DNA from 4 places in the Geodermatophilus sp. URMC 64 genome. Region 3 is predicted to be linked to each of the others. Evidence: predicted binding sites of a transcription regulator. Region 3 holds the regulator's gene; each other region holds the start of a gene.
The links. The regulator LexA, encoded in region 3, represses DNA repair genes until DNA is damaged. The targets are predictions, from matches to a motif close to TCGAACANNTGTTCGA.

Region 1 (5,720 bases), 1.0 Mb from region 3:
CCGAGCGCTGCGGCGCGCTGCTGGCGACCTCCGCGGTGGCCAAGGGCCTGTTCACCGGCAACCCGTGGTCCCTGGACGTCTCCGGCGGGTTCGCCTCGCCGCTGGCCGCCGAGCTCATCTCGGGCGCCGACCTCATCGTGGGCTGGGGCTGCCAGCTCAACATGTGGACGATGCGGCACGGCCGGCTGATCGCCGACGACGCGGTCGTGGTCCAGGTCGACGTCGATCCCGACGCGCTGGGCGCCCAGCGGAAGGTCGACATCGGGATCCCCGGCGACGTGCGGGCCGTAGCCGTGGCGGTCTCCGGCCAGCTGGCCGACCGGGCGCAGCCGGGCTACCGGTCGGAGGAGGTGCGGCGGGCGATCGCCGACCGGATCCGCTGGCGCGACGTCCCGTTCGAGGACGGCGGGCGCGAGGGGCTGGTCGACCCGCGCGCCCTCACCGCGGCCCTGGACGACCTGCTGCCCGCCGAGCGGGTGGTCGCCGTCGACTCGGGCAACTTCATGGGCTACCCGAGCATGTTCCTCGACGTCCCCGACGAGTTCGGCTTCTGCTTCACGCAGGCCTTCCAGTCGATCGGGCTGGGCCTGTCGACGGCGATCGGCGCGGCGCTGGCCCGCCCCGACCGGCTGCCCGTGGCGGCGCTCGGCGACGGCGGCGCCCTCATGGGGGCCTCGGAGCTGGAGACGGTGGTGCGGCTGGGCCTGCCCATGGTGGTGGTCGTCTACGACGACGCCGCCTACGGCGCCGAGGTGCACCACTTCGGCCCGGACGGCGCCCCGCTGGACACCGTGCGCTTCCCGGAGACCGACTTCGCGGCGATCGCACGGGGCTACGGGTTCACGGCGGTGACCGTGCGGTCGGTGCCGGACCTCGCGCCGGTCGCCGACTGGGTGCACGGCCCGCGCTCGGCGCCGCTGCTGATCGACGCGAAGGTGACCCGGCACGAGCCCTCGTGGTGGCTGGAGGAGGCGTTCCGCGGCCACTGACGCGGGGTCAGCGGCGCGGGGCCAGCGGCGTCACAGGTTCCGGCCGCAGGTCGGCCAGGCGCCCGGGCCCTGTACGTCGAGCACCCGCTCGGCGACGGCGATCTGCTCGCTCTTGGTGGCGAGGTCGGCGCGTGCGGCGTACTCGGCGCCGCCGAAGGCGTCCCAGGTGGACTGCGAGAACTGCAGGCCGCCGTAGTAGCCGTTGCCGGTGTTGATGCTCCAGTTGCCGCCGGACTCGCACCGGGCGACGGCGTCCCAGTCGTGGGCGTCGGCGGGCGGTACGGGCGCGTCGCCGTCGGAGCCGGTCGACGGGGGAGCGGACGGCGCGGGGTGCTGCTGCTCGCCGGAGGTCTGCCGCGGTACGGAGGGCTGCTGTGGTACCGCGGTCCGCTGCTGCTCTGCGGTCCGCTGTGCCTGCAGGGCGACGAGCGCGGTCCTCGCGTCGTCGAGCTCGGACTGCAGTGCGGCCTGCTGCGCCTGCACCGCGGCGGCGGTCTGCCGGGCCTCGGCCTCGCCCTTGACCGCTTCCGCCAGGTCGGCGGCGGCCTGTTGCTCGAGCGCGGCGGCGTCCGTCAGCGCGGTCCCGGCCGCGGCGGAGGAGTCGGCCGCCCGCTGCTCGGCAACGGTCATCCGGTCCAGGACGTCGGACCTGCTGCGACCGGCGGCATCGAGGAGGGCGGCCCGCTCGAGCATCTGCGCGGGATCGCCGGAGCTGAGCAGCGCCTCCAGGCCGGGGGAGGTGCTGCCCGCGATGTAGCTGCCGCGGGCGAAGGCGACGACGTCGGCGCGGGCATCGGCCAGGTCGTGCTGCGCCTGCTGGGCAGCGGCCTGCGCGGTGGCGGCGGCCGCCTGAGCGCTCTCCAGGCTCGCCCGGGTGGCGTCGTACTGCGCGCGGGCGGCGGCGGCCCGGCCGTGCGCGGCGTCCAGGGCGGTGTGGGCGGCGCCCTGCCGGACGAGGATCTGCGCAACCTGCGCTGCGGCGTCGTCCGCGGCCTGTTGCGCGGCGGCGAGCTGCCCGTCGGAGGGGTCGGCCGGCCGGGCCGACGCCGTGCCGGCGACGACGACGGGGCCGAGGGCCGCGACGACGCCCACGACGGCCATGCGAGCGGCCAGGCGGCGCCGTACGGACAGCCGGGTCCGAAGTGCCTCGCTCAGGCCCGCCACCTCCTCCGTCGAACCGGGCATCCAGGGGACGGATCGGGCCGACGTGGCGGCTTCTTGAGGAGGGTCTGCGGAAATCGCCCGTGCGAGGGGGATCGGGCGGAACGAGCCGGGCATGTCGGCTCGTCGACATGGGGACGAGCCGACATGTGCCGTGATCTCGTCCCGCCTCCATGATCACCTCGGCTGCAGCGGTGCCTCCCGGTCGTGGAGACACCGCTGAGCCCGAGGTGATCATGGAGAGCCGGATGAGGGGAGAGGTCGACAGCCAGGTGGCTAGAAGGGTGGCGGGTCGTCGGCCGGGTCGGGCGGTGGCGGTGGTGGCGGTCGCCGGCGCATCGCCCACGGTCGGGTGGTGCGGGTGACGCCGGACGGGGTGGTGACGTGCAGCGTGCCGTCGGGCTCCATGACGAACAGCCAGCCGCGGAACAGGGTCTTCAGCCGGTGATGGGTGCGGCACAGGCAGCACAGGTTGGTGCAGTCGGTCGGCCCGCCGCGGGAGTGGGCGACGCCGTGGTCGTGGTCGGCCCAGCCGACCCGCTGCCCGCAGAACGGATGCCGGCAGGTGCGGTCGCGGGTGCCGATGAACTCCCGCTGCGCGCCGGTCGGGGTGTAGCTCTCGGTGGCCGCCGGCGGGTTGAGCCCGTCGCCGCGGCGGACCAGCCTCTCCAACTCCTCCCGGCTCACCGTGGCGAGCAGCCGGCCGGTCGCGTCGGTGGTCGCGAAGGTCAGCGACCCGCCCCCGGGGGTGTGCAGGCCGAGCGCGCCGATCCGGCGCAGCAGCCCGGCCAGGTGCGCCGGGGTGATGGCGAAGCCGTTGACCTCGGCCGGCCGGCTGCTCGTCCCCTCCAGCGCCTTCAGCGCGGCGGTGATCGTCAGGCTCGCCCGGGCACCGTCCGCGCCGATCGCGGCGCCGCGCACGAGCAGGGAGAACAGCTCGGCGCGCAGCTGCCCGATCGGGCGCGGATCGCCGTCGGCCTTGGCCTGCTGGGCCAGGGTGTTGAGGAAGTCGAAGCCCTCGGCGGCCTCCTCGGCCGGCAGCTCCGCGCCGAGGGTGGCCCCGCCGTCCGGGCCGGGCTCGACGAACACATCCGCGTTGCGCTCCGCCAGCGTGCGGCCCTCGTCGGCCGAACCGGGGTCGAGTGCGAGCAGCACCTCGAGGATGCGCCGCTTCAGCGCGGCGAAATTCAGCCCGGCCGCCTCGGGCAGCACCACCGCCTCCACCCGGGCGGCCAGCGCCGGGCGGATGTGCTCCAGGGTGTCGGCGAGGATCTGCGCCCGCCGCTCATCCAACTCGCCCCGCCGCAGCGCGGCGCCGGTGGCCGGCAGGCGGTGCCGCCAGCTCCAGGCCCGGCGCAGCCTGTGCGCCGCGGTACCCCGCCCCACCCCGAGCACCAGGCCGAGCTCGTCGGGAAAGAACTCGCTGATCCCGGGGAACTCCGGCTCGGTCTGCCGCCAGTCCCGGCTCCGCGCACCCGGATGGTCCTCCGAAGGGTCGTCGTCCTCCGGCCGGTCGGCGGCGAACCCCAGCATCAGATCCGCCTCGCGGGCGGCCAGCCGGGCCCGCTCGCCCTGCAGGCGCTGCAGCTCGGCCGCCTTCTCCTCCGGGGACAGCGACGCCACCGGCGCCGGCCGGGCGACCGCCGGCCGCCAGGCCACGTCGACCACGATCTCCTCGAAGGAGTGCGGCGCGGCGGTGGTCATGGCCCCGAGCTACGGACCACCTACGACAGTTTCGGCTCGCTGAGCAGGATGTTTCCGCAGGGATCGGCGGCGGAGGCAGGAGGGCGGGAGACCACCTGTCCGACCCGAATCCTTCGCTAGGGTCGGGCTGACATTCACCCCGAGCGGAGGGGAGTGCGTCATGGCGTCGATCTCGGAGCGGGAGAAGCGGGAGATCGAGGCGGCCAACGCCTCCGGCAACACCCCGGTCGTCTTCATCCACGGCCTCTGGCTGCTGCCGAGCAGCTGGGCCAACTGGGCGGACTTCTTCGCTCAGGCCGGCTATGCACCGCTGACGCCGGACTGGCCGGACGATCCGGAAACGGTCGTCCAGGCCCGGGCGGAGCCGGAGGTCCTGGCCAAGAAGACGCTGAGCCAGGTCGCCGACCACACCACCCAGGTCATCGACGCCCTGGACAGGAAGCCGGTGGTGATGGGGCACTCGACCGGCGGCCTGCTCGCGCAGATCATCGCGGGTCGGGGCCTCTCGGCAGCCACGGTGGCGATCGACCCCGGGGTCTTCCGCGGCGTCCTGCCGCTGCCGGTCTCCGTGCTCAGGGGGGTGGGCCCGTTCCTGGCCGACCCGCGCACGCGCGGGCGCGCGATCACGCTCACGTTCGACCAGTTCAGGTACGGCTGGGCCAACGCGCTCGACGAGAAGGAGGCGAAGGAGCTGTACGACACCTACCACGTCGCCGGCTCCGGGATCTCCCTCGTGCAGATGGGCAACGCGAACCTCAACCCGTGGACGCAGGCGAAGGTCGACACGAAGAACCCCGACCGCGGCCCCCTGCTGATCATCGAGGGCGAGCAGGACCACACGGTGCCGTGGGCGATCGCGAACGCCGCCTACAAGCTGCAGCGGCGCAACCCGGGCGTGACGGAGATCGTGAAGATGCCGAACCGGGGCCACTCCCTCACGATCGACCACGGCTGGCGCCAGGTCGCCCAGACGGCGCTCTCCTTCGTCAAGCGGTTCACCTGAGCCGCCCGCTCAGGCCGGGTCGACCCGGTCGACGACCTCGTAGTGCGCGATCGACGAGGACCCGGGCCGCAGGTAGCGCTCGTCCTCCGGGTAGAGGACCGCCGCCTCGACGTCGTCGCCGGCGAAGGCACGGACCGCGTCCAGGGAGTCCCACATCGACAGGGCGACGAAGCGGGTAGCGTCGCCGTCGTCGCGGCGGAGCAGCCACGCGCCGCGGTTGCCGGCGGTCTCGCCGTACTCGCGGAAACCCGTCTCACGGATGTAGTCGGCGTAGGTGTCGGCGTCGGCCCGCCGGACCTCGCCCGTCCAGACGCGTGCGATCACGGTGCGTTCCTTCCCTCGCTGAGGTTCAGGCTCATGACGCGATCTTGGCGGCGATGACGAACGCCCCGCCCGTACGCTGCCCGCCGTGACCGATGACCGGCCGGCACAGGTGGCGGACGTGCACGAGCTCGCGCTCGGCCTCCCGCACGTGACGGTCGTGCACGGGTCGCAGGGCAACCCCGTCTACCAGGTGGGTGGCAAGTCGTTCGTCTTCTTCCGCACCCCGCGGCCGGACGCCGTCGACCCCGAGACCGGGGAGAAGCTGCCCGACGTGATCATCTTCTGGGTGGAGTCGGAGGCGGACAAGCAGGCGCTGGTCCAGGACCCCTCGACGCCGTTCTTCACCACCCCGCACTTCGACGGGCACGACTCGGTGCTGGTGCGGGCCAGCCGGCTCGGCGAGATCACCCGGGGGGAGCTGGCCGAGCTGGTGCAGGACGCCTGGCTCGCCCGGGCCTCCGCCCGCCGGCGGGCCGACTGGCTCGCGGCGCACGGCCTGCCGTAGCGCGCTCAGTTCCGGCTGCGTCCGCCGTCCACCC
Region 2 (5,720 bases), 1.3 Mb from region 3:
GGCGGCGGCTTCGGTGGCGGCGGCGGTGGCGGCGGTGCCGGCGACCCGTGGTCGACGCCCGCCGGGCCGACCGACGAGCCGCCCTTCTGATCCTTTCGACCCTCATACCTTTCCTGGAGAACCCCGGTGCCCAAGCCACCTGTTCGCAAGCCCAAGAAGAAGGTCTGCCAGTTCTGCAAGGACAAGGCGACCTACATCGACTACAAGGACACGACACTGCTGCGGAAGTTCATCTCCGACCGCGGCAAGATCCGTGCCCGCCGCGTGAGCGGCAACTGCAGCCAGCACCAGCGGGACGTCGCCACGGCCGTGAAGAACAGCCGTGAGATGGCCCTGCTGCCCTACACCTCGACGGCGCGCTGACCATGAGCACGATGAAGCTGATCCTGACGCAGGAGGTCACCGGTCTCGGGACCTCCGGCGACACCGTCGAGGTCAAGGGCGGCTACGGCCGCAACTACCTCCTGCCGCGCGGGCTGGCCATCAAGGCCACCCGGGGCGCCGAGAAGCAGGTCGAGTCCCTCCGCCGGGCGCGCGCCACCCGTGAGGTGCGCTCGCAGGAGGAGGCGCAGACCGTGGCCGGGCAGCTGGCGAACCTGACCGTTCGCGTGCCCGCCCGGGCCGGTGCCGAGGGCCGCCTGTTCGGCCGCGTCACCACCGCCGACGTCGCCGCCGCCGTCTCGGCCGCCGGCGGCCCGGAGCTCGACCGCCGCCGGATCGAGCTGCCCAGCAGCATCAAGACCACGGGCCAGCACACCGTCACCGTGCGGGTGCACCCGGAGGTCACCACGCAGCTGGTCATCGAGGTCGTCCCTTCCTGACGACCCGATAGCTGCACCTGCCCGAGGGGCGTCGGACTCCGGTCCGGCGCCCCTCGCGGCGTCTCCGGGGCCGGAGCGGGCTACGCGACGGCGGTCGCCTCGATCTCGACCATCAGCTCCGGGAACGCGAGCCGGGTGACGCCGACCAGCGTGCTGGTCGGGGTGACGCCGGCGGCCGCGAACCGCTTCGCCAGGTCCTCCCAGGCGCCCATCATCGCGTCCACGTCGGTCGTGAAGACGTTGATGCGGACGACGTCGGCCAGCGTCATCCCGCCGTCCCTCAGCACGGTCTCGATGTTGTCCAGGGAGAGGGAGACCTGGGCGGGGAGGTCGCCGGGGTGCTGCGGGACGCCGTCCGCCGACATGGCGGCCTGTCCGGAGAGCACCAGCACCCGGCTCGCGCCCTCGACCAGCTCGGCCTGGTTGAAGCCGATGGCCAGCGACCACGGCCACGGGTTCACGGGGGTACGGGTGACGGTCATCGCGGCTCCCTCCGCTTCCGGTCGGCCGGACGGTGCCGGCGCGGATGCCCATGGTGGGCCGGTGGCGGAGGGCGCGCGGTGCTCGTGGTGCCGCCGTTCCCGACACGGCGTCGGAACCCACGCTCCGCGGTCCCGCGGGTCGGCGCCGGTGAGCGGCCGGGGCCTGTGGACAGTGGGACGGATGGGCCCCGACGGGCGGCGTCCGCGACACGCCGGGAGAGGACGCGCGGAGTTTTTCCGACTTTCTCCCGTCCACAGCCCGTGCGTGGCATACGCGCAGGTGACGGGCGGGGGTACGGGCGCTGACGGGGATGTGTCCCCGCGGCGATCCACATGTCGACAAGCGTCCGTCCACCGACTTGTCCACAAGTTGTGCAGAACGACGTCCCCATCGGTGTTGGACGGGTCCGTCCGCTCTTCCTAACGTCCTCCTCGCTCCGCCGGACGCGCGAACTGTCGCTGCCCGGCGGTAGAACCGACCCGAACACACGTTCGAGTCACGCGTATCGCGTCCTGGTGCTTCCCCCACCAGACCCCGGCCGGCGGCCGGGGTCTGTTCGCGGGTGCGCAGGTGAGTGGATGGAGGGGTTCGGCGTGGCAGTCGCCGACGAGTTCAGCAGGCCCGCGCCGACGGCGCCCGAGTACGACCGGCAGCCGCCGCAGGACGTCGCGGCCGAGCAGTCGGTGCTCGGTGGCATGCTGCTGAGCAAGGACGCGATCGCCGACGTCGTCGAGGTCCTGCACGGCAACGACTTCTACCGGCCGGCGCACCAGGTCATCTTCGACTGCATCCTCGACCTGTACGGCCGCGGTGAGCCGGCCGACGCCATCACCGTGGCCGCCGAGCTCAACCGCACCGACCAGCTGTCCAAGATGGGCGGCGCGGTCTACTTGCACACGCTGATCCAGTCGACGCCGACCGCGGCCAACGCCGGCTACTACGCGGCGATCGTCGCCGAGCAGGCGGTGCTGCGGCGCCTGGTCGAGGCCGGCACCCGCGTGGTGCAGCTCGGCTACGGCGCGGCCGGCGGGCGGGGCGACGTCGACGACATCGTCGACCGCGCGCAGCAGGAGATCTACGACGTCACCGAGAAGCGGATGTCCGAGGACTACTCGCGCCTCGAGGACATCCTGCAGCCGACGATGGACGAGCTCGACGCCATCGCCTCGCGCGGCGGCGTCAGCCGCGGCGTCCCCACCGGCATCCGCGACCTCGACGAGCTCACCAACGGCCTGCAGGCCGGCCAGATGATCGTCATCGCGGCTCGTCCGGGTGTGGGCAAGGCGCTGGCCCTCGACACCCCGATCGCGACGCCGTCCGGCTGGACGACCATGGGCGAGATCCGGGTGGGCGACCGGGTGATGGGCTCCGACGGCCGCCCGACCACCGTCGTCGCCGCCACCGACGTGATGACCGACCGGCCCTGCTACGAGGTGCACTTCTCCGACGGCTCGGTCATCGTCGCCGACGCCCAGCACCAGTGGCTGACCGAGACCCGCGCCAGCCGAAAATCCGCTCGGGCCGCGGCCACGCGCTACAACCGCCACCGGAATCAGCGGACCTTCGCCGAGGTCCGCACCACCGAGGAGATCGCCCGCACGGTCCGGTGCGCGACCAAGGACGCACGGCTGAATCACTCGGTGACGAACGCCGCCCCGCTCGACTTGCCGCAGGCCCACCTGCCGATTCCGCCCTACGCCCTGGGCGTCTGGCTCGGCGACGGGACGTCGGCTGCGGCCCAGTACACCAGCGCCGACCCGGAGATCGCCGCCTACATCGAGGCCGAGGGGCTTGTCGTCGTCCCCACGAATGTGGACCGGCGCTACGCCATCCGGCTGCCGGAGCGGGATGCTCTGCCCGAGCGGCTCTGCCCGATGTGCGGAGGGTTCTTCGTCCCGAAGACCTCGCAGGTGCAGACGTGCGGCAAGACCTGCGGCGGCGCCCTCCGCTCGAGCGGCGGCGTGGGGCGCCAGGCTGCCTGTCCCGACTGCGGTGGCCCGTCTGCCGGACTGGCGCAGTGCCAGTCCTGCGGAGGAGACCACGGGACGGTCAAGGCCCTGCTCCGGAAGCTGGGCGTCCTCAACAACAAGCACATCCCGATGCAGTACTTGCGCGCTTCGGTCGCTCAGCGACGGGCCCTACTGGCCGGCCTGCTCGACACCGACGGCACGGTGACCCCGAGCGGTGTCGTGCAGTTCTCGGTCACCAGCCGGCGGCTGGCCGAGGACGCCCGCGAGTTGATCGCCGGCCTCGGCCACCGCGTGCGCATGAGCACCAAGCGGGTGCGCGGCCGTACCGAGGCCTCGTCGACCGCCTACACGCTGACCTTCAGCACGGACGACGAGGTCTTCAAGCTCGAGCGGAAGAAGATCCTTCACAAGGAGCGCGGCGCGCGGACCTTCACGGCGCGGGGCGCTCGTTTCATCACCGACGTGAAGCCGATCGCCGGCGTGCCGGTGCGGTGCATCCAGGTCGACGCCGAGGATCACCTGTTCCTCGCAGGCCGCAGCTTCATCCCGACGCACAACTCGACGCTGGGCCTCGACATCGCCCGCTCGGCGGCGATCAAGAACCACCAGGCGACCTGCATATTCTCGCTGGAGATGAGCAAGCACGAGATCACCATGCGTCTGCTCTCGGCGGAGGCGAAGGTGCCGCTGCACCACATGCGCGCCGGCACGCTGTCCGACGAGGACTGGTCCAAGCTGGCCCGGCGCATGGGTGAGGTGGCCGATGCGCCGCTCTACATCGACGACTCGCCGAACATGACGATGATGGAGATCCGCGCGAAGGCACGGCGGCTCAAGCAGCGCAACGACCTCAAGCTCGTGGTCATCGACTATCTGCAGCTGATGACGTCCGGGAAAAGGGTTGAAAGCCGGCAGCAGGAAGTGTCAGAATTCTCCCGAGCGCTCAAGCTCCTGGCGAAGGAACTCGAGGTTCCGGTCATCGCTATGAGCCAGCTCAACCGCGGCTCTGAGCAGCGGCAAGACAAAAAGCCGATGCTTTCCGACCTTCGCGAATCAGGCAGTATCGAACAGGACGCGGATATGGTCATGATGATTCACCGCGAGGACATGTACGAAAAGGAATCGCCCCGTGCCGGCGAGGCGGACATCATGCTGGTCAAGCACCGGAATGGTCCGACGGCGAACGTGACCGTCGCTTTCCAAGGTCACTACAGCCGGTTCGTGGACATGGCGAACTGACCTCTCGCCCACGCCTGCGACGGCGCCTCCGCTCCGGTGGAGGCGCCGTTCGCGTTCACGGGCGCTCGTCGTCCGTCTCGTCGTCCCAGTACTCGAAGGCCACGGAGCGGCTGGGCGTGGCCACGAACCGCCTCAGCGGCCCACCGGGGGACGCGTCGACGATCACCGGCCGGTGAAGGGGGCGGGCGATCTCCTCGACGACGACGTCCGCCAGCGCCTCCACGGTCTCCCCGGACGTTGCGCCCTCGACCCGGTACTCCCGGCCGTCGACGGTCACCGCCGCCACCCTGTCCGCGTCCGTGAACGTCGCCTCGAGGCGCAGCGGCGGGCCGACCGGCGTCTGCTCGATCCGCAGGTCCTGCGCCACGGCCTCCCGCCGGCGCCGCGTGAGCAGCCGGAATTGCACGTCGAGCACCGCCTGCGCCAGCGTGGGGCTCAGGCCGAACCCCGCGCCCAGCACCCGGACGGCGTCCCCCTCGTCCTCGGCGGCGGAGAGCACGTCGACCAGCCGGTGCGGGTCGTCGAGCGCCGTGGTCAGCGCCTCCAGCACCTCCCGGCGGGACGGCGTCCGGTCCGGCGGTGCCGACGTCATGGCGCACTCCTCCCGCGCCGGCTCCCGGCCCGGCGCGCAGGCCAGCATCGAACGGTCAGGACCGGCTCGCAAGCGTCGGTGACCTGCGGTTTCCGTCAGACCCCTCTGTCACGGTGCAGGCATGAAGCTGCTGACCGCGACACGTGAGAGCCAGGGCGAGCGGGAAGGCGACTTCTGCTACGCCACCGAGGGCGAGCTCGTCCTGCTCGGTCTCGTCTGCGCGACCGACCAGGCCGATCCCGACGGCGGCTGCGGCTGCGGCCGGGCCTTCTCCGGCATGAGTTCGCTCAAGGCCACGACGACCGCGCTGGTCCGCGACCTCGGCCTGTCCGTCGACGACGTCCGCCTGGCCGTGGAGAGCCACTACACGTCGGCCGGGCTGAGCGCCGACGTGATCGGCACCGAGCAGTTCGCCGAGCTGGTGTCCGCGACCGTCGACGAGATGGTCGTCGGCGGTGGGTGGTGGCCCGAGGGGACGGTCGGGGGACGGCGCCTGGACCACCTGGTCCGCCGCTGATCGGCGACTTCACGGCTGGACGTCGCCTGCCGTTCAGCCACTGCACAACTCTGGCGACGAACGTCGCCGGTGAACGGTCCCCAGTGGACCCGAGACCG
Region 3 (5,720 bases):
AGGCCACCTCGTCCAGCTCCCGCAGCGGCCGCAGGATCGCCAACCCGACCTCGTGGCTCGGCACCTCTGCCGCGCCGCTGGCCCGGATGGCGTCCTCGACCTGCTGGGCCAGCTGGGCCAGCTGGTCCTCGTCCACCGGACGGCCCTGGCAGGCCCGCCGGACCCCCGCGACGACCTTGGCGCGGTTGAACGGCTCGCTCACCCCGCTGCGCTTGACGACGGCCAGCACCGCCTCCTCGACGGTGGTGAACCGGCGCCCGCAGGCGGGGCAGGAGCGGCGGCGACGGGTGGTCGCCCCCTCGTCGGCCTCCCGGGAGTCGATGACCCGGCTGTCGGGGTTGTGGCAGAACGGGCACCGCACGGCGATCCACCTCCTTCCGGAGCCTCGCTAGCAGAGCCTGTCCGCCGGCGGCGCCTGTGGACCCTCCTGGGGACATCCGGTGGACGTCCGGGGGAGAACCTGAGGGCGCCGTGTGGACGGACTCACAGCTCTGCAACTACTAGATGTAGGGGAACCCTAGGCAGGGCCCCACTACATGTGCAAGAGGACGCACGCGCGTTGTGTTCCACCGAGACCCGCCCGTGACCTGCCGCAACAACTCGCCGCAGCCGTCACACGACACGCCGCGCGACGCGCCCGCCGGCTGGCCGGTGATGCGGTAGAGGGGCATGCTGCGCGACACCGCGCCCGGTCCGGCGGGGCCGGGAAGGGCTCGATCCGACGGCCGGCGGACCGCCGGCCTCAGACGCCGGTGAGCGTGTCGTCCCAGCGCGCGCTGCGCGGTTGCGGCACCGACTCGCCCCGCCCGACGCCACCGAGCCGCATCGGCCGGGTGAGCAGGTCCGGCTCGAGCGACGGCGCGCCGGGCTCACTCCAGGAAGCGCCGGACACCCCGGGCCAGGTGTCGTCCGACCGGGCGCCCCAGGCCCCGGCAGCGCGGGCGGCGGGCGTGCGGACGTCGACCGGCGAGTCGGTCACCGCGGGCCAGACGCCGGTGTCGGCGGCGCGGTGCCGGCCCGATCCGGACGGCGACGCCGGGGCCCGGTGCCGCCCCGCCCGGACCCCCACCGCCGGGAACTCGGCGGTCTCGCCGACGACCCGCGAGTCGGCGCGCCGCCGGCCGGCCGGGTGCACCGCGCGGCTGGCGGCGTCCTCGCGGACGGCGGGCAGCTCCCGAACCTCCCGGGCCGGGCGCGCGCCGGGCGCCGCGGGCCGGCCGCGGCGGACCGGCCCGGTGGCGGAGACTCCGGAGAGGCGCAAGCTCCGCGTGGCCGCCGGGTCCTCCGCCGGGGCCTCCGCGGGCTCCGGCGCGACGGCGAGGTGCGGCTCGGGCAGCCGCAGGCTCTCGAGGTCGGTCCAGGTGGACTCCTCGACGCCACCCATGGTCAGGCGCACCCAGACCTGGCAGGCGCCGCCGGCGTCGTGCCGCCAGCCGAGGAGCGACCCGGGCAGCCACTCCCCCGCCGCGTACACCTCGACGTTCTGCGGCTGACTGGTGAACACCGCTGCACGACTCTCCATGGCGCCTGACACGCGACGACGGTAAGCGGTGAGACCAGTACGGAGCGTGAAGGCACGGGTACTGAGGGTTGACGAAGTCAGCGCCCGGATGTTGTCGGAGTCTTCGCGGGACGAGTCGGAACCCGGGACCACACCCTGCGCTCACGGCAGCTGGAGGACCTGACCCGGGACGACACCCGCACCCTCGAGCCGGTTGAGCTGCTGGATCTCGTAGACCACCGCGCGCACGTCGTCGCCCTCGTCGGCCACTGCGGCCGCGATCGACCACAGCGTGTCACCCGGCTCGACCACCACCGTGCTCACGCCCGCGAGACGCAGGTCGTCCCCCGCGCCGCCGGTGACCAGCGGACCGACCCAGGAGCCGAGGCCGACCGCCGCCGCCAGCCCGAGGACGACCAGCAGCCGGCGGGCACGCCGGGTCAGGCGCAGCGGAGCCGCGGACGGGCGTGAGGGCGTGGCGCAGCCGCCCCGGACCGGGCGCCCGGTCACCGAGGGCCGCCCGGACGGCGCGGAGGACGCCGGCCGGGCCGGCGGGGCGAGCGGGGACGGCGAACGGCCCACCCGCTCGCCGGGCCGGACCGACCGTTCCGCCCGCACGGGCCGCGCGGCCTCCATCGGGCGATCACCCGTGACGGACCGGAGCGAGGGCCGCCAGGGCGCCTGCACCGCCTCGTCGAAGTCCAGGACTGCCTGCTGCACGCTTGCCACGACCCTCTCCTCCCGCCGATCCCGACATCCCGTCACGGTCGAACGCCTGTTCGAATCGAACGTCCGTGCGAATGTCTACCGGAGGGGCCCGACAGAAGCGACCCGACGCGTCGGGACTTCGAACGTGTGTTTGAAAATTCCGTTCGACAGCGCTACGGTCTGCCACCAAGGACGGACGGACGGCGCGATCCGGCGACGGGGCCGGCGGCGAGGAGGAGACGTGGCGGGCACGAGGGGGACGTCCGGCGGTCGCCGGACGGCCGGTGACGGCGCCGGCACGACCGGCCGGCGCCGTGCGGCGGAGACGGCCGGCACGACGACGGACGACGCACCGGCCGCCGTGCGGTCCTTCCCGGACCGGGGCGAGGCCGGCGACGGCCTGACGCAGCGGCAGCGGCGGGTGCTCGAGGTCATCCGCGACTCGATCGAGCGGCGGGGCTACCCGCCGTCGGTGCGCGAGATCGGCGAGGCCGTGGGACTGTCCTCGGCGTCGTCCGTGGCGCACCAGCTCTCGGTGCTGCAGAAGAAGGGCTGGCTGCGCCGCGACCCCAACCGGCCGCGCGCCCTCGACGTGCGCCTGCCCGGCGAGCACGGCCCGGCCGCGCTCCCGGCGGCGGAGGAGACCGGCACCGCCGCGCCGACCTACGTGCCGCTCGTCGGCCGGATCGCGGCCGGCGGCCCGGTTCTCGCCGAGCAGGCGGTGGAGGACGTGTTCCCGCTGCCCCGCGAGCTGGTCGGTGAGGGGACGCTGTTCATGCTCAAGGTCGCCGGCGACTCCATGGTCGAGGCGGCGATCTGCGACGGCGACTGGGTCGTGGTCCGGCAGCAGCCCACCGCGGAGAACGGTGAGATCGTCGCCGCCATGATCGACGGCGAGGCGACGGTGAAGACCTACAAGCGCCGCGACGGGCACGTGTGGCTGCTGCCGCACAACCCGGCGTACGAGCCGATCCCCGGGGACGACGCGACGATCCTCGGCCGGGTCGTCACCGTCCTGCGCCGGGTCTGAGCCGACGACGGCGCGGGGCTCAGACGGTCCCGCGCCGTCGGATCAGCAGACCGCCCAGCCAGACCACCACGGTGGCCACGGCGGCGGCGATGAGGCCCGCGGTGAACGCGGGCGGACCTGACGCGGGGTCGGCCTCGGCCGAGCCCTGCGCGGCGGCGGCGACCGGCGCCAGCTGCGCCGTGGCCGGCACGAGGGTCACGTCGCCGGGGAGGCCCTCACCGGCGACCACCAGCTGCCGGTCGTCGGCGCTGAAGCTGATCGCCTCCCCCTGTGGAGCCGAGGGCAGCGCGATCCGCACGGGCGCCGCACCCAGGGCGCCGGCCACGTCGGAGCCGGACAGCGGCCAGACGTAGGCGTCGGTGTACGTGCGCAGCGCGAGCAGCGTGCCGTCACGCGACACCGCTCCCCCGGTGGCCATCAGCTGGCCGGCGCGGCCGACGGGACCGCCGTCGGTGCCGGTGAGCGTGAAGTTGACCGAGGCCACCCTCTCCAGCGCCACCGTGCCGCCGTCGGCCAGGGCGGCGGTGGGCCGGTAGACGCCGCTGGCCCCGAGGATCTCCTTGGTGACCAGGTACGGCGTCCCGTCCGGCGCCAGCAGCAGCGACTCGGCGTCGTGCGGCCCGTCGGGGTAGGTCATGCGGAACACCCCGGTCGACCCGTCGGGCCGCAGGGCGAGGAGCGCGACCGTGGGCCGGTCGGCCCGGTTGTCCCCGATGTCGGCCAGCCACACGGTGCCGTCGGCACCGACCGCGAGGTCCTCAGGGTCGTAGGGGTCGACCGGCGCGGTGTGGACCTCGACGATCTGGCAGGCCGGGTCGAGCACGTAGACGGCCAGCTCCACGCCGCCGTCGTTGATGGCCACCATGCGGTCGCCCAGCACCACCAGGCCGGACAGCTCCCCGAGCCGGGGATCGGTCACCTGGCACAGGGGATGCGGCGCGGTGGCGTCGGCCGCGGCGGCCTCCTCCGCGGCCGCGGGGACGGCGCCGGCGACCACGAACGCCGTGGCCAGGGCCACCGCCGCCGGCAACGGACGCGCCCGCACGCGACTAGGCGGACCGCCGGCCGGCTCGGGCACGTACCCAGCGTGACAGAATGGACGCGTCGAGTGCATGCACCACGCCCAACAGCAGGATGCCCACGGCGCCGCCGACGACCGCGTCGGTAACCCAGTGGAAGTCCAGGGACACCATCGCCGCGCCCGCGGCCACGGGGCCGAGGATCGACAGCCACCGGAACGCCCGCTGCACCGGCGCGGGCAGGCCGAACTCGACCGCCTGCCAGCGGGCCACGCCCCACATCAGCACCGCGTTCGCGACGTGCCCCGAGGGGTAGGAGGCGCCGTCCCGGTGGAAGAACGACCCAGGGTAGGACGGCGCCGTGCGCCCGGCGCCGTACTTGAAGCCGTACACGACCGCGGTGAGCAGGGCGAGGGCGACGAGGACGCGCAGCAGCGGCACCAGCGTCCGGCGCCGCCAGCCGAGGTAGCCGACCAGCGCCGCCAGGACGATGAGGATGAACCCGCGCCCGCCGAGCTGGGTGACCGCCCAGACCGGCCAGTAGGCGCCCGACTCCTTGATGCCCCAGGAGCTGACCACCTCGGAGACGCGCAGGTCCATGCGTTCGAGCGAGCCACGGCTGAACAGGTCGACCGAGACGGCCACGGTGACCACGCCCGCCAGCGCGAGCAGCCACCACGGCGGCCGGCCCGGCGACACGACGGCCGGGGCCCGCGCGTCGCCGGCTTCGGCGACGACGGAGGCCTCACCGGGGCCCCGCCGCATCGCGCCGATCGTCACGGCGTCACGGTACCGGGTCCCGTGACCCGTTCGTGATCTCGACCTGCCCGAACGGCTCAGACCGATGGGGCGGCGAACTCCTCCAGGGTCGCGGCGAGGGCGCCGTCCACCCGCGCGGTCAGGCGCGTGCCACCGGTCTCGTGCTGCTCCGAGAGCACCTCGCCGTCGCGGTGCATGCGCGCGACCAGATCGCCGCGCCCGTAGGGCACGAGGACCTCGACGTCGACGTCCGGGTGCGGCAGCCGCGCGGCGATGATCTCGCGCAGCTGGTCGATCCCGTGCCCGGTGCGGGCGGAGACCCAGACCGCGCCGGGCAGCGCCTGGCGCAGGGTCAGGACGTCGTCCTCGGTCATCGCGTCGACCTTGTTCACCACGACCAGCTCCGGCACCGCCGACGCGTCGATCTCGCCGAGCACCGTGTGCACCGCCTGGATCTGCCCCAGCGGGTCGGGGTCGGACCCGTCGACCACGTGCACGAGAAGGTCCGCCGCGGCGACCTCCTCCAGCGTCGACCGGAAGGCGTCGACCAGCTGGTGCGGCAGGTGCCGCACGAAGCCGACGGTGTCGGTCAACGTGTACTCGCGGCCGTCCGGGGACTCCGCCCGGCGGACCGTCGGGTCCAGCGTGGCGAACAGCGCGTTCTCGACCAGCACCCCGGCACCGGTCAGCCGGTTGAGCAGGC
Region 4 (5,720 bases), 550 kb from region 3:
GGCGCACGACGACGCCGAGGACTTCGGGCTGGACCGGGAGGGGTTGCAGCCGCGCAGCCGCACCCACGCCCGGATCGGCGGGCTGGTGCGGCGGTCCGGCCTCGTCCGGGCGGCGACGGCGGAGCGCTTCCGCGAGCGGACGGCGGCCTTCTTCGACGACGTCGACGTCCTGCTGACCCCGGTCACCAACGGGCCGCCGCTGGCCGCGCGGCCGTGGCACGAGCGGTCCTTCGTGGCCAACATCACGGCCAACACCCGGTGGGCGCCGTGGGCCTCACCGTGGAACCTGGCCGGCGTCCCGGCGCTGGTCCTCCCGGTCGCGGAGCGGTCCGAGGGGCTCCCGGTGGCGGTCCAGTTCGCCGGCCCCCCTGGCGCCGAAGGGCGACTACTCTGGCTAGCCGCGGAGCTGGAACGTCGCCGGCCCTGGCGTCGTCACGCGCCGGTCTTCGACCCCGCCGTGTCATCGATGGCGTCGACCGCCTGAGCTGCACTTCCCCGAGCGGCACCGCCGCCGCACGTCGGGCGTGCCCGCGCCCGGCACCCGCACACGCTCCACCCGAACCATCCGCCCAGCGACCGACAGGGAACACATGGACCGCCTCGTCGTCCGCGGCGCCCGCGAGCACAACCTCAAGGACGTCCACCTCGACCTGCCCCGCGACGCCCTGATCGTGTTCACGGGCCTCTCCGGCTCGGGCAAGTCCAGCCTCGCCTTCGACACGATCTTCGCCGAGGGCCAGCGCCGGTACGTGGAGTCGCTGTCGGCCTATGCCCGCCAGTTCCTCGGCCAGATGGACAAGCCGGACGTCGACTTCATCGAGGGACTGTCGCCGGCGGTCTCCATCGACCAGAAGTCGACCAACCGCAACCCGCGGTCGACGGTCGGCACGATCACCGAGGTCTACGACTACCTGCGGCTGCTGTACGCGCGCGCCGGGCAGCCGCACTGCCCGAACTGCGGCAAGCCGATCTCGCGGCAGACGCCGCAGCAGATCGTCGATCAGGTCCTCGCGATGGAGGAGGGCACCCGCTTCCAGGTGCTCGCCCCGGTCGTGCGGGCCCGGAAGGGCGAGTACGTCGACCTGTTCAGCTCCCTGCAGACGCAGGGCTTCTCCCGCGTCCGGGTGGACGGCGTCGTGCACCCGCTCACCGAGCCACCGAAGCTCAAGAAGCAGGAGAAGCACACTATCGAGGTGATCGTCGACCGGCTCACCGTCAAGGAGAGTGCGAAGCGGCGGCTGACCGACTCGGTCGAGACCGCGCTCGGGCTCGCCGGCGGCCTCGTCGTCCTCGACTTCGTCGACCTGCCGGAGGACGACCCGCACCGCGAGCGGACCTACTCCGAGCACCTGGCCTGCGTGGACGACGGCCTGTCGTTCGAGGCGCTCGAGCCGCGGTCGTTCTCGTTCAACTCGCCGTTCGGCGCCTGCCCCGAGTGCACCGGCATCGGCACCCGCAAGGAGGTCGACCCGGAGCTCGTCGTCCCCGACCCCGAGAAGTCGCTGGGCCAGGGCGCGGTGGCGCCGTGGGCCGGCTCGATGAGCAACGAGTACTTCACCCGGCTGCTGACCGGCCTGGCCGACCAGCTCGGGTTCTCGATGGACACCCCCTGGGAGCGGCTGCCGGCCCGCGTGCAGAAGGCCGTGCTGCACGGCTCGCCCGACCAGGTGCACGTGCGCTACCGCAACCGGTACGGCCGCGAGCGCAGCTACTACGCGGCGTTCGAGGGCGTGCTGCCCTTCCTCGAGCGGCGGCACGAGGACACCGACAGCGACTACATGCGGGACAAGTACGAGGGCTACATGCGCGACGTGCCCTGTCCCGTCTGCCACGGCACGCGGCTCAAGCCGGAGATCCTCGCCGTCAAGCTCACCGGCCGCTCGATCGCCGACGTCACCAGCCTGTCGATCGGTGAGGCGTCGCAGTGGCTGGGGTCGCTGGAGCTGGGGGAGCGCGAGAAGGCGATCGCCGACCGGGTGCTGCGGGAGATCCAGGCCCGGCTGTCCTTCCTCGTCGACGTCGGTCTCGACTACCTGTCGCTCGACCGCCCGGCGGCGACGCTCGCCGGTGGGGAGGCGCAGCGGATCCGGCTGGCGACGCAGATCGGCTCCGGCCTGGTCGGCGTCCTCTACGTGCTGGACGAGCCGTCGATCGGCCTGCACCAGCGCGACAACACCCGGCTGATCGAGACGCTGGTCCGGTTGCGGAACATGGGCAACACGCTGATCGTCGTGGAGCACGACGAGGACACGATCAAGGTCGCCGACTGGGTCGTCGACATCGGCCCGGGCGCCGGCGAGCACGGCGGCGAGATCGTGGTCAGCGGCACCGTCGAGGACCTGCTGGCCTCGGACTCGTCGCTGACCGGCGCCTACCTGTCGGGGCGCAGGGAGATCGCCGTCCCGAAGAAGCGGCGCGAGCCGGAGCCGGGCCGCGAACTGGTCGTCAGGGGTGCCCGCGAGCACAACCTCAAGGGGGTCGACGTCACCTTCCCGCTCGGTGTCTTCACCGCCGTCACCGGCGTCTCGGGCTCGGGCAAGTCGACGCTGGTCAACGACATCCTCTACACGACGCTGGCCAACCAGCTGAACCGCGCGCGGCTCGTGGCGGGGCGGCACCGCACGATCACCGGGCTCGAGCAGCTCGACAAGGTGGTGCACGTAGACCAGTCGCCGATCGGCCGCACCCCGCGGTCCAACCCGGCCACCTACACCGGTGTGTACGACCACATCCGCAAGCTCTTCGCCCAGACCTCCGAGGCGAAGATGCGCGGCTACCTGCCCGGCCGGTTCTCGTTCAACGTCAAGGGCGGCCGCTGCGAGGCCTGCTCCGGCGACGGCACCATCAAGATCGAGATGAACTTCCTGCCGGACGTCTACGTCCCCTGCGAGGTGTGCAAGGGCGCCCGGTACAACCGGGAGACGCTCGAGGTGCACTACAAGGGCAGGACGATCGCCGAGGTCCTCGACATGCCGATCGAGGAGGCGGCGGAGTTCTTCGCGGCCATCCCGCCGATCGCGCGGCACCTGAAGACGCTCACCGACGTCGGCCTCGGCTACGTCCGGCTCGGCCAGCCGGCGCCGACCCTCTCCGGCGGTGAGGCGCAGCGGGTGAAGCTGGCGAGCGAGCTGCAGAAGCGGTCCACCGGCCGGACCATCTACGTGCTCGACGAGCCGACCACCGGCCTGCACTTCGAGGACATCCGCAAGCTCCTGCTGGTGCTCCAGGGCCTGGTCGACAAGGGCAACTCGGTCGTCGTCATCGAGCACAACCTCGACGTCATCAAGAGCGCCGACTGGATCATCGACATGGGGCCGGAGGGTGGGTTCCGCGGCGGCACGGTCGTCGCCGAGGGGCCGCCCGAGTTCGTCGCCACCGTGCCGGAGAGCCACACCGGCCGGTACCTCGCCCTGCACCTCGACCCGGACGCCGTCGCCGCCGCGGCGGCCCCGAAGAAGCGGGCCCGCAAGAAGGCCAGCTGACGCGTCGTCGTGGCCGGCCGCGACGACGCCTCAGCGCCTAGGGTCCGCGTCGGGACCCGCGGCTCCTCCGCAGGGCCTCGACGGCCCGTACGAGGGTCCAGACGCTGAAGTCTTGCGCGGCGACGCGCAGCTCCAGTTCCTGCCGGACCGCGTGCAGATCTTCGACGGTGCCGTCGTGCGCGAGGACGGCGCGCCCTTCCTCGGTGTGCCAACGGGCGGAGCGCCCCATCACCCAGCTGGCCGGCGGCCGGCCGTTCGGCGACCGTTCCTGATCGGGTCGGGCTGTCGGGTCCCCGTGCATCCGCCCAGCCTGGCACGCGGCTCCGACGGGACGACGACGTTGTCCACAGGCGTGGTGGCCTGCGGTTTTCCGCGGCGCGGACTTGCTGGTGGGTGCCTTCGAACGTATGATCGAGTGCATGAACGCCTCCGCTCCTCCCGCCGAGCCCGACGCGGCTGCGTCGGGGTCGGTATCGCCGGAGTGGCCGGTGTTCGGGCCGCCGGTGGCGCTGGCCGAGGGTCCTCTGGGGGTGGTGCAGGCGGCGGATCGGGAGATCGCCCGGCTGACCGCGGTGCGGGCGCGGGCGGTGGCGGGGTTCGCCGCCGGGCGGCCGGCGTCGGCGGATCGGGCGCAGGGGGAGCCCGGGGCGATGAGCGCGGCGCGGTGGGCGGCCCGCCCGGAGGTGCTGCGGCCGGTCAGTGAGTGGGCCACCGCGGAGTTGCAGGTGGCGCTGGCCTGCACCGAGGGGGCGGCGGCGCGGCTGCTGGAGCAGTCGCTGACCCTGGCGCAGCGGCTGCCCGGGGTGCTGGCCGCGCTGGAGTCCGGCGGGTTGCACGCCGGGCATCTGTGGCCGTGGCTGGATCTGGTCGCGCCGATCGCCGCGGACCGGGTGCGCGCGGAGGTGCAGGCGGAGCTGCTGGGCTGGGTGGCGGCCCGGGCCGCGGCGGGGGTGATCACCACGCCGCCGCAGCTGCGGGATCGGGCGCGGCGGGTGGTGGCCCGCCGCGACGCCCGGGCCGCCGCCGACCGCGCCGCCCGCGCGCTCAGGGAGCGCGGGGTGTTCCGGCAGACCGTGCGCAAGGACGACCTCGCCGCCCTGGGGGTGTACGGCTCGGAGCCGGAGATCGCCGCGCTGTCCGCGGCGCTGGGCGCCTACGCCGACGCGGTGGACGACGAGCCCGGCGCCGAGCCGCGCTCCAGGCCGCGGAAGATGCTGGACTGCCTGCTGGATCTGGTGCTGCGCCCCGGTGAGGGCGGGCGGCCGCCGGTGCAGGTGACGCTGACCCTGGTCGCCGCGGTGCAGACGCTGCTGGGCGGGGACGCCCCGGGCGAGCTGAACGGGCAGGTGGTGTCGGCGGACACGGCGCGGCAGCTGCTGCGCGCGCTGACCGGCGCCGAGCTCGGCGAGGAGGCGCTGGCCGGCTACCTCGCCGCCACCGACGGGGCCGACCCCGCCGACCGCGAATCCGCCGACACCGACGGGGCCGAAGCCGAGTCCGCCGACACCGACACCGCCGAGGCCGCGTCGGCCGGCGACGAGTGGCTGCTGGATCCGTGCCCGGACATGTCCGGTTGGACAACGCGGATGCGCGCCGCGCACGCCGCCTGGGAGGCCGAGTGGGAGCGGCGGCTGGCGGCCGGGGAGTTCGACGACCCCGACCCGCTGACCGAGGCCGAGATCATCGCCGCGGCCGAGCGGGCGATCGCCGACGGCGAGATCGACCTGGAGCTGCAGCGGGCGCTGATCGAGGCCGACGAGCGCTGGTGGGCCGACTTCGAGGCCGGCCGGATCACCGACCCCGACCTCCCGGTCGCCCGGCCGGCGGACCCGCCCCCGGCCGATCCGCCGCCCACCGCGGGCTGGTGGGCCGCGGCCGACCGGGCGGTCGAGGACGCCTCCCAGGCCCGGTATCGGGCGCAGCTGGCGCTCGGGCACGCCCGCCGGATGGTGGACACCGCCGAACGGGCCGATGCCGCCGACGAACGCGCCCGCCGGGCGAGCACGGCCGCCCGGGTCGACGCCGCCCGCGACGCCCTCACCGCGCTCGCCGCGGCGGCCGGCGCCGACCGGGCCGCGCTGGCCGAGCTGCTGGCCCGCGGCGGCGGCGGCGGGCTGGCCGACCGGCCCCGGCTCGCCCTGGTCGACGTCCTGTCCGGGGCGCTGGTCTCGCTGACCGACCTGCCCGGGCTGCGCCGGGCGGCGCATTGCGGCGCCGACGCCTGCCGCCGCGCCCCCC

Region 1: ACWIYF_RS12510 (DUF222 domain-containing protein) is a predicted target of LexA. The motif match lies at 3,942-3,957, and genes of this name have one in related genera.
Region 2: dnaB (replicative DNA helicase) is a predicted target of LexA. The motif match lies at 1,784-1,799, and genes of this name have one in related genera.
Region 4: ACWIYF_RS10110 (DUF222 domain-containing protein) is a predicted target of LexA. The motif match lies at 3,882-3,897, and genes of this name have one in related genera.

Annotation. Positions count from the first base shown of each region.
Region 1 is NZ_CP199955.1:2,539,233-2,544,952, forward strand. Features, by position in the region: gene ACWIYF_RS12500 (thiamine pyrophosphate-binding protein) at 1-989, shown strand, start outside; gene ACWIYF_RS12505 (transglycosylase family protein) at 1,020-2,174, opposite strand; gene ACWIYF_RS12510 (DUF222 domain-containing protein) at 2,427-3,854, opposite strand; gene ACWIYF_RS12515 (alpha/beta hydrolase) at 4,015-4,857, shown strand; gene ACWIYF_RS12520 (antibiotic biosynthesis monooxygenase family protein) at 4,867-5,181, opposite strand; gene ACWIYF_RS12525 (MmcQ/YjbR family DNA-binding protein) at 5,267-5,686, shown strand.
Region 2 is NZ_CP199955.1:244,028-249,747, forward strand. Features, by position in the region: gene ACWIYF_RS01160 (single-stranded DNA-binding protein) at 1-90, shown strand, start outside; gene rpsR (30S ribosomal protein S18) at 127-363, shown strand; gene rplI (50S ribosomal protein L9) at 375-821, shown strand; gene ACWIYF_RS01175 (RidA family protein) at 902-1,303, opposite strand; gene dnaB (replicative DNA helicase) at 1,883-4,513, shown strand; gene ACWIYF_RS01185 (hypothetical protein) at 4,569-5,105, opposite strand; gene ACWIYF_RS01190 (DUF7715 family protein) at 5,227-5,622, shown strand.
Region 3 is NZ_CP199955.1:1,495,267-1,500,986, reverse strand. Features, by position in the region: gene nrdR (transcriptional regulator NrdR) at 1-361, opposite strand, end outside; gene ACWIYF_RS07450 (hypothetical protein) at 743-1,534, opposite strand; gene ACWIYF_RS07445 (LysM peptidoglycan-binding domain-containing protein) at 1,664-2,230, opposite strand; gene lexA (transcriptional repressor LexA) at 2,451-3,239, shown strand; gene ACWIYF_RS07435 (hypothetical protein) at 3,259-4,284, opposite strand; gene ACWIYF_RS07430 (phosphatase PAP2 family protein) at 4,289-5,038, opposite strand; gene hflX (GTPase HflX) at 5,095-5,720, opposite strand, start outside.
Region 4 is NZ_CP199955.1:2,048,103-2,053,822, forward strand. Features, by position in the region: gene ACWIYF_RS10100 (amidase) at 1-484, shown strand, start outside; gene uvrA (excinuclease ABC subunit UvrA) at 591-3,482, shown strand; gene ACWIYF_RS10110 (DUF222 domain-containing protein) at 3,902-5,720, shown strand, end outside.